DNA from 2 places in the Streptomyces sp. NBC_00285 genome. Region 2 is predicted to be linked to the other one. Evidence: predicted binding sites of a transcription regulator. Region 2 holds the regulator's gene; the other holds the start of a gene.

Region 1 (4,916 bases), 2.7 Mb from region 2:
GTAGGTCCGACTCGCGCGCGCTGACGCCCCAGGGCGGACAATGGGGGCGTACTACCGGACCCAGGGGGGCCGGAGGTGACGGTGTCATGACGTTCGTACAGCTCATCGAGTGCAGGACCAGCCGTTTCGACGAGATGGACCGGCTGATGGACACCTGGGTCGAGCGGACCAAGGGGAAGCGCACCGCGACGCACGCGATGGTCGGGAAGGACCGGGCCGACGCGTCGCACTTCGTCGAGATCGTGGAGTTCCCGTCGTACGAGGACGCGATGCGCAACTCCGGGCTGCCGGAGACGGAGAAGATCTTCCAGGACATGGTCGCGCTGTGCGACGCGGTGCCCACGTTCACGGATCTCGACGTGGTGCGCGACGAGCAGCTCAACACGGTCGTCGCACGGGAGTTCTTCGAACGGGCCGGGCGCGGTGACACCGCGGAGTTGTTCGAACGGTACGACGAGGACTACCTCGAACACGATCCCGCGAATCCCGGGGACCAGGGGCTGGCGGCTTCCCGCGAGGTGTACGAAGGGTGGCGGCGGGCCTTCGAGTTCACCTTCCGGGTGGACGACCAGATCGCGCAGGACGACCGGGTGTGCACTCGCTGGACCTGGGCCGGGAAGCACACCGGTGAGTTCGCGGGCATCGCCGGGACCAGGCAGAACGTGACCATGACCGGGACCACCTGGCACCGGTTCCGGGACGGGAGGATCTGCGAGGGATGGTGGCAGTACGACCGGGCGGGGCTGATGGAACAGCTGGGAGTGCTCGGAGGATGACGGCACGACTCCCGTGACCCGCGAAGGGGAAAGCCCCCGCTCCCTCACGAGGGGGCGGGGGCTCCTTTTCGAGCGCTGGGCTCAGTGGGAGTGGCCGTGGCCGTGACCACCGGCGGCCGGCTCCTCCTCTTCCTTCTTCTCGACGACCAGGGTCTCGGTCGTGAGGAGGAGGGAGGCGATGGAGGCGGCGTTCTCCAGGGCGGAGCGGGTGACCTTGACCGGGTCGATGACGCCGGCCTTGACCAGGTCGCCGTACTCGCCGGTCGCGGCGTTGAAGCCCTGGCCCTTGTCGAGCTCGGCGACCTTGGAGGTGATGACGTAACCCTCCAGGCCGGCGTTCTCGGCGATCCAGCGCAGCGGCTCGACGACGGCCTTGCGGACGACGGCGACACCGGTGGCCTCGTCGCCGGTCTTGCCCAGACCGCCTTCGAGGACCTTGGCGGCGTGCACCAAAGCGGAGCCACCACCGGAGACGATGCCCTCCTCGACCGCGGCGCGGGTCGCGGAGATGGCGTCCTCCAGACGGTGCTTCTTCTCCTTCAGCTCCACCTCGGTGGCGGCGCCGACCTTGATCACGCACACGCCGCCGGCCAGCTTCGCGAGGCGCTCCTGGAGCTTCTCGCGGTCCCAGTCGGAGTCCGTGTTCTCGATCTCGGCCTTGATCTGGGCGACGCGGCCCGTGACCTCGGACGAGTCGCCGGCACCGTCGACGACCGTGGTGTCGTCCTTGGTGACGGTGACGCGGCGGGCGGAGCCGAGCACGTCCAGGCCGACCTGGTCGAGCTTGAGGCCGACCTCCTCGGAGATGACCGTGGCGCCGGTGAGGACCGCCAGGTCCTGGAGCATCGCCTTGCGGCGGTCACCGAAGCCGGGGGCCTTGACGGCGACCGCGTTGAAGGTGCCGCGGATCTTGTTGACGACCAGGGTCGACAGGGCCTCGCCGTCGACGTCCTCGGCGATGATCAGCAGCGGCTTGGAGGCACCCGACTGGATGACCTTCTCAAGGAGCGGCAGCAGGTCCTGGATCGAGGAGATCTTGCCCTGGTTGATCAGGATGTACGGGTCGTCGAGGACGGCCTCCATACGCTCCTGGTCGGACACCATGTACGGAGACAGGTAGCCCTTGTCGAAGGCCATGCCCTCGGTGAAGTCCAGCTCCAGACCGAAGGTGTTGGACTCCTCGACGGTGATGACACCGTCCTTGCCGACCTTGTCCATCGCCTCGGCGATGAGCTCGCCGACCTGGCTGTCCTGGGCGGACAGACCGGCCACGGCGGCGATGTCGGACTTCTCGTCGATCGGTCGGGCGGTCGCGAGGAGTTCCTCGGAGATCGCGGCCACGGCCGCGTCGATGCCCTTCTTGAGCAGCGCCGGGGAAGCACCCGCGGCGACGTTCTTCAGGCCCTCGCGGACCAGCGCCTGGGCGAGCACGGTGGCGGTGGTCGTACCGTCGCCCGCGATGTCGTTGGTCTTGGTCGCCACCTCCTTCACCAGCTGCGCGCCGAGGTTCTCGTACGGGTCGTCGAGCTCGACCTCGCGGGCGATCGTGACACCGTCGTTGGTGATGGTGGGGGCGCCGAACTTCTTGTCGATGACGACGTTGCGGCCCTTGGGGCCGATCGTCACCTTGACCGTGTCGGCAAGCTTGTTGACGCCGCGCTCGAGGGCGCGACGGGCGTCCTCGTCGAACTTCAGGATCTTCGCCATGGGAGCGGTTCAGCCCTCTCGAAAACGTGGGTGAAACGAACTGCGCCCCTGACACCCGGCTTCATAAGGTCGCGGGGGCCCGGGGCGCAGCTCACAAGCAAAATTTGCTTGGGGTGCTGGGAATTCTGGGGGTGACCCCCCAGACCCCCTTTACTTCTCGATGATCGCGAGGACGTCGCGAGCCGAGAGGACGAGGTATTCCTCGCCGTTGTACTTCACTTCGGTGCCGCCGTACTTGCTGTACAGCACGATGTCGCCGACGGAGACGTCGAGCGGAAGACGGTTACCGTCCTCGAACCGACCCGGGCCAACGGCCAGGACGACGCCCTCCTGGGGCTTCTCCTTCGCCGTGTCCGGGATGACCAGGCCAGAGGCGGTGGTCTGTTCGGCGTCGAGCGGCTGGACCACAATGCGGTCCTCGAGCGGCTTGATGGCAACCTTGGAGCTGGTGGTCGTCACGATCCGACCTCCCCCTTCGGAGATCTCACGGGGTTAACTGTCTGAGGTGGCGACCAGGTGGATCCGTCGTCGCGGGTGCCGGACCTGCCCGTCGCTGTGTTGGCACTCTCCAGGGGGGAGTGCCAGACCCGAGACTATGACCGCGGTTAGCACTCGGTCAAGCGGACTGCTAATTCGGCGCGCGGGCTGTGCGGAATTCGGGTGCGGGTGGGTGGGGGTGGCCGTCCTGAGGGCGCGCCCCCAAACCCCCGCTTTCGGCCCGAAGGGCCTCGTCCTCAAACGCCGGACGGGCTGACTGCGCCTACAGGTAATCCTCCAGGCGCGCCACCGTCAGTCCCCGTCGCTCCACCTCCCGCAGCAGCGCCGTCGTCCGTTCCGTCAGGGTCGGGCCCGTCGTCTCTCCCGACGTCACCGACACGATGTCGCCTGCCCTCAGCCCCCGGGTCTCCCCCTCCACCGGCACGCTCCACAGCACGATCGCCGAGAGTCCGCAGTCGGCCGCCGCACGGAGGGTGGTGGCGTCGTACGTGCCGTAGGGCGGGCGCAGGAACCGGGGCCGGATGCCGAAGCGGGACCTCGTCTTGTCCTGCTGGCCGCAGATCTCGGCGCGCTGGCCGGTGTACGGCAGGCCACGCAGGGCGGGGTGGTCGAGGGTGTGGTTCTGGATGCTCGCGCCGACCGACTGGAGGCGCGCGAAGTGGCCGTACCCAGGGCCGACGACGCTGTCCGTGAGGAACATGCTGACGGGGAGCCGCAGTTCACGGACCATGTCGACGAACCGCGGGTCCCGTTCGGCACCGTCGTCGTAGGTGAGGAAGACGACCTTGTCGGACGTCCGGACCCGTTTCACCACCGGCGGGACCCCCCGGCCCACGGCCGCGCGCCGGGCCGGGGGTCGCGGGGGCGCGGGCAGCGGGGCGGCGAGGCCCCAGCGGCGGTACGGCTGTCCGTGCGCCCCGGCCGGCCCGTACGACCCCACCCGCTGCGCCGCCTTCCTGCCCAGCCGTTCGATGGGGTCGACGGACTGGGCGCAGCCGGTGAGCAGGAGGGCCGCCAGCCCGGCGGCGACCAGTGTCCGCGGTCTCACAGGTAGTCCTCGATGCGTGCGACGGCGTATCCCTCGGCCGTGACCTTGTCCAGGAAGCGGCGGACCATGTCGGGCATCGTGCCCTTCCAGTCCTCGCGGCCACGGAAGTGACTGAGCACGATGTCGCCGGGGTGGATCTTCTGGTCGTCCTCGCGGTACTCCCAGTGGTCGACGTAGACCTCCTCGTTCCAGATCGGCGCGTACCGGACACCGCAGGACTTCGCGGCGCGCAGGGTGTCCTCGTTGTAGTTGCCGTAGGGCGGGCGGAAGAGCGCGGGCCGGGTGCCGTACTGCTTCTCGACGACGTCCTGCATGCCGCAGATCTCGTGCTTCTGGCGGGCGTACGAGAGGGCCGGCAGGTAGGGGTGGTGGAGGGTGTGGTTGTTGAGCACGACCCCGGCGTCCCGCATCTTCCGGAAGTACCCGTAGTCGTCCTTGACCAGGTAGTCGCTGAGGAAGGCGGTGTACGGGATCTTCAGCTCGCTCATCATCCGCAGGAACGCGGGGTCCTTCTCGGCGCCGTCGTCGATGGTGAGGAAGACGATTTTCTGCCGGGTGGGGATCGTGGTGAAGACCGGCGGAAGCCCCTGCTCCTCGTGGCCGTCGACCTCGAAGCCGTGGCGGGTGGTGATGTGCGGTTTCTGCGCGGGCGCGGGCGGGGCCGTGAGGGGGGCACTCTTCAGGCCCCAGCGCCTGGCGACGGCGGTCCGGGCCTGCTCGGCGCGCCACTTGGCGGTCTGGATACGCATCTTGTCGGCCTGGAGGTCGGCTGCGGGGGCCGGGGGCGCCTGGAGGGGCTGCTGCCGCCGCGCGTCGGTCCCGTCCGGCCGGGCGCAGCCCGAGACGAGGGCGGCCGCCGCCAGGAGGACGAGTCCGCCACGGATCGC
Region 2 (4,916 bases):
CGGCGTCCGGCCCCGCCTGCGGTTCGCCCGACTCCTCGACCAGGTCGCCGCAGAACACCACCTCCGGTGAACCGGGGACGAGGACCGCGAGGTCGTGGGCCGTGTGGCCGGGTCCGACGTTCGCCAGCAGGACCTGCCGGCCGCCGCCCATGTCGAGCGTCCACTCACCACTGACGTGATGCCCCGGGGAGACGAGCGCGTCCACCGCCTCGTCCGCCGACGAGGCATCCAGGCCGTTGCGTACCGCGTCCGCCCGCAGTTCCGCGCGGCCGAGGCGCCCCGCCAGCACCGTCTCCACACCCACCGCGCCGAACACCTCCGCCCCCGCGAACGCCGCCGCGCCGAAGACATGGTCGAAGTGGGGGTGGGTGAGCGCGAGATGGGTCACACGGTGACCGGCGAGTTCCTCGGCCTGTGCGCGCAGGCGGACGCCCTCCGCGAGACCGGAGCCGGAATCGATCAACAGGGCCGTGCCCTCGCCGATCACCAGGCCCGCCGTGCAGTCCCAGCCGGGCAGCCGGCACCGCCCCACCCCGGCCGCGACCCGCTCCCACCCGAGCTCTTCCCAAGTCACCGTCATACCGCGACGCTAGGCCCTGTCCGGCGGTTCGTGCAGGCGGCCGCGTTGTCGGCACTCGCCGGAGCTCCGCGTCGACTCCCTCCTCCGGCGTGCAGCGGCACGCCCCCGCGCTCGAATCGACCTTGCGCGGGAGGCACCCCCATCGCCCCCGCCCACCTGCACGTATGGGGCGTCGCCCCTGAAAGTCGGCCTGATCCGCCGGACGGGCCCTGCCGGTCCAAGCGGTCCTGCCGGGACCAGCCTTGCCCTGGGAGTACCCCACCGCCGTACACTGGCCCGGGAGCGCTGGCACTCGGACGGACAGAGTGCCAGGCGAGGCGACGAGGGATCGACTTCTGGAGGTGTGCGCGATGCTGAGTGAACGCAGGCTCCAGGTGCTGCGCGCCATCGTCCAGGATTATGTCGGCACCGAGGAGCCGGTCGGGTCGAAGGCCCTGACCGAGCGGCACAACCTCGGAGTGTCCCCGGCGACCGTCCGTAACGACATGGCGGCCCTGGAGGACGAGGGGTTCATCGCCCAGCCGCACACCAGTGCCGGGCGGATCCCCACGGACAAGGGGTACCGCCTCTTCGTCGACAAGCTGGCCGGCGTCAAGCCGATGACCGCGCCCGAGCGGCGCGCCATCCAGAACTTCCTCGACGGCGCCGTCGACCTCGACGACGTGGTGGCGCGGACCGTGCGGCTGCTCGCGCAGCTCACGCGGCAGGTCGCCGTCGTGCAGTACCCCTCACTGACCCGCTCGACCGTGCGGCACGTGGAACTGCTGTCACTCGCCCCCGCGCGCGTGATGCTCGTGCTGATCACGGACACCGGCCGGGTCGAGCAGCGCATGGTCGACTGCCCGGCGCCCTTCGGGGAGGCCTCGCTCGCCGATCTGCGGGCGCGGCTCAACAGCCGGGTCGCGGGGCGGCGGTTCGCCGATGTGCCCCGGCTGGTCGAGGACCTGCCGGAGGGGTTCGACGGCGAGGACCGGGGTACCGTCACCACGGTGCTCTCCACTCTTTTGGAGACGCTCGTCGAGGAGAACGAGGAGCGGCTGATGATCGGCGGCACCGCCAATCTCACCCGCTTCGGACATGACTTTCCCCTCACCATCCGGCCCGTCCTGGAGGCTCTGGAGGAGCAGGTCGTCCTCCTCAAACTCCTTGGTGAGGCCGGAGATTCGGGCATGACCGTACGCATCGGTCACGAGAACGCCTACGAGGGACTCAACTCCACTTCAGTGGTGTCGGTCGGCTACGGTTCGGGCAACGAGGCGGTCGCCAAGCTCGGCGTGGTCGGACCGACCCGCATGGATTACCCGGGAACGATGGGAGCGGTACGCGCAGTGGCACGGTACGTCGGACAGATCCTGGCGGAGTCGTAAGTGGCCACGGACTACTACGCCGTTCTCGGCGTGCGCCGCGACGCGTCGCAGGAAGAGATCAAGAAGGCGTTCCGTCGGCTCGCTCGCGAGCTGCACCCGGACGTCAACCCGGATCCGAAGACCCAGGAGCGGTTCAAGGAGATCAACGCCGCCTACGAGGTGCTGTCGGACCCGCAGAAGAAGCAGGTCTACGACCTCGGCGGCGACCCGCTCTCGCAGGCGGGCGGCGGCGGCGCGGGCGGCTTCGGAGCCGGCGGGTTCGGGAACTTCTCGGACATCATGGACGCGTTCTTCGGTACGGCGTCGCAGCGGGGTCCGCGCTCACGCACCCGGCGCGGCCAGGACGCCATGATCCGGCTGGAGATCGAGCTCGACGAGGCGGCCTTCGGCACGACGAAGGACATCCAGGTCGACACGGCGATCGTCTGCACCACCTGCAGCGGTGAGGGCGCGGCGCCGGGCACCTCCGCGCAGACGTGTGACATGTGCCGCGGCCGCGGTGAGGTGTCGCAGGTGACGCGGTCCTTCCTCGGCCAGGTCATGACCTCGCGGCCGTGCCCGCAGTGCCAGGGCTTCGGCACCGTCGTCCCGACCCCGTGCCCCGAGTGCGCCGGCGACGGCCGGGTCCGCTCGCGCCGGACGCTGACGGTCAAGATCCCGGCCGGTGTCGACAACGGCACCCGGATCCAGCTCGCCGGTGAGGGCGAGGTCGGCCCCGGCGGCGGTCCCGCCGGTGACCTGTACGTCGAGATCCACGAGCTGCCGCACTCGCAGTTCCAGCGGCGCGGCGACGACCTGCACTGCACGGTCACCCTCCCGATGACCGCGGCCTCCCTCGGCACCAAGGTCCCGCTGGAGACCCTCGACGGCATGGAGGAGGTCGACATCCGACCGGGCACCCAGTCCGGCCAGTCGATCCCCCTGCACAGCCGGGGCGTCACGCACCTGCGCGGCGGCGGCCGGGGCGACCTCATCGTGCACGTCGAGGTCCAGACGCCGAACAAGCTCGACCCCGAGCAGGAGCGGCTGCTGCGCGAGCTGGCCAAGCTGCGGGGCGAGGAGCGGCCCACCGGGCAGTTCCAGCCCGGACAGCAGGGCTTGTTCTCCCGGCTGAAGGACGCGTTCAACGGTCGCGCGTGAGCCATGAGCCGTGGGACGGCCGCCGGGGCCCCGGCGGCCGGCCTCCCTCGGCTTCTCTCGGCCCGAACGGCCTTGCCCCGGACGCCGGACGGGCCGGAATCCGCCGGTCGTCGACCGGCGCTCCGGTGGTCCTCGCCGGGTCGAAGGCCGGATTCGGACTTGTCCGGAGGACGTGACAACATGCCGTCATGTCCTCCGCACTGACCGATCTCTTCCCTCACCCGATCGTGCAGGCGCCCATGGCGGGCGGCGTCTCCGTGCCGCGGCTCGCCGCCGCCGTGTCCGACGCGGGCGGGCTCGGGTTCCTCGCCGCCGGACACAAGACGGCCGACGGGATGTACCAGGAGATCAAGCAGCTTCGGGGGCTCACCGGACGGCCCTTCGGCGTCAACCTCTTCATGCCGCAGCCGGAGTCCGCGGACCCGGCCGCCGTCGAGGTCTACGCCCACCAGCTGGCCGGCGAGGCCACCTGGTACGAGACCGAGCTCGGCGACCCCGACAGCGGACGTGACGACGGCTACGACGCCAAGTTCGCCGTCCTGCTCGACAACCCGGTCAAGGTGGCCTCCTTCCACTTCGGCATCCCGAGTGGTGAGGCCCTTCAGACGCTGCGCCGGGCCGGCACCTTCACCCTCGTCACCGCGACCACCCCCGAAGAGGCCCTCGCCGTGCAGTACGCGGGCGCCGACGCCGTGATCGCCCAGGGCGTGGAGGCCGGCGGTCACCAGGGCACCCACCGGGACATCCCCGAGCAGGACGACTCCGGCCTCGGCCTGCTGTCCCTCGTCGCCCAGATACGCGAGACGGTGACCCTTCCGATCGTCGCCGCCGGCGGCATCATGCGCGGCAGCCAGATCGCCGCCGTCCTCGCCGCCGGAGCCGACGCGGCCCAGCTCGGCACGGCGTTCCTCGCCACACACGAGTCCGGCGCCCACGACGTGCACAAGCAGGCGCTGACCAACCCCCTCTACGTGCGCACCGAGTTGACCCGCGCCTTCTCCGGCCGCCCCGCCCGCGGTCTGGTCAACCGCTTCATGCGCGAGCACGGCCCCTACGCCCCCGCCGCCTACCCCGAGATCCACCACCTCACCACGCCCCTGCGAAAGGCCGCCGCCAAGGCCAAGGACGCGCAGGGCATGTCGCTGTGGGCCGGACAGGGACACCGGATGGCACGCGAACTGCCGGCCGGACAGCTCGTGGAGCTCCTCGCGGCCGAACTCGCGGACGCCAGGACAGCGTTGTCGGCCAAGGGGGACCTGCGATGACCGCACCGGTGTTCGTCGTCGAGCGCTTCGTCGAGCAGACCGAGCCGGGCAGCGGCGGACGGTACGTCCTCGACGGCCCCGAAGGGCGCCACGCCGTTTCCGTGAAGCGGCTCCAGCCCGGCGAGGACGTCATTCTCACCGACGGCGCCGGGCGCTGGGCCGACTGCGTGGTGCTCGGAACCGAGGGCAAGGACCGGCTGATCGTCCAGCTGGACTCGGTGTCCGAACAACCCGCCGCACAGCCCCGTATCACCGTCGTCCAGGCACTCCCCAAGGGCGACCGCGGTGAGTTGGCCGTCGAGACCATGACCGAGGTCGGCGTCGACGCCGTCGTGCCCTGGCAGGCGGCCCGCTGCATCACCCAGTGGAAGGGCGAACGGGGACTGAAGTCGCTCGGCAAGTGGCGGGCCACCGCCCGTGAGGCCGGCAAGCAGTCCAGGCGGCTCCGCTTCCCCGAGATCGCGGACGCGGCGACCACGAAACAGGTTGCCGCACTTCTCGCCGAAGCCGACTTCGCCGCCGTGCTCCACTCCGACTTCGAGCGCGGCAGGTGGCCACTGGCCA

Evidence for each region. The regulator HrcA, encoded in region 2, represses chaperone genes, less so after heat shock. The targets are predictions, from matches to a motif close to TTNGCACTCNGNNNNNCNGAGTGCNAA.
Region 1: groES (co-chaperone GroES) is a predicted target of HrcA. The motif match lies at 3,089-3,115, and genes of this name have one in related genera.

Annotation. Positions count from the first base shown of each region.
Region 1 covers NZ_CP108055.1:6,559,413-6,564,328, reverse strand. Annotated here, with positions in the region: gene OHT57_RS30545 (SDR family NAD(P)-dependent oxidoreductase) at 1-4, shown strand, start outside; gene OHT57_RS30540 (ester cyclase) at 87-776, shown strand; gene groL (chaperonin GroEL) at 858-2,483, opposite strand; gene groES (co-chaperone GroES) at 2,634-2,942, opposite strand; gene OHT57_RS30525 (polysaccharide deacetylase family protein) at 3,244-4,059, opposite strand; gene OHT57_RS30520 (polysaccharide deacetylase family protein) at 4,026-4,916, opposite strand, start outside.
Region 2 covers NZ_CP108055.1:3,858,681-3,863,596, reverse strand. Annotated here, with positions in the region: gene OHT57_RS17930 (MBL fold metallo-hydrolase) at 1-580, opposite strand, end outside; gene hrcA (heat-inducible transcriptional repressor HrcA) at 931-1,947, shown strand; gene dnaJ (molecular chaperone DnaJ) at 1,948-3,087, shown strand; gene OHT57_RS17915 (nitronate monooxygenase) at 3,276-4,352, shown strand; gene OHT57_RS17910 (16S rRNA (uracil(1498)-N(3))-methyltransferase) at 4,349-4,916, shown strand, end outside.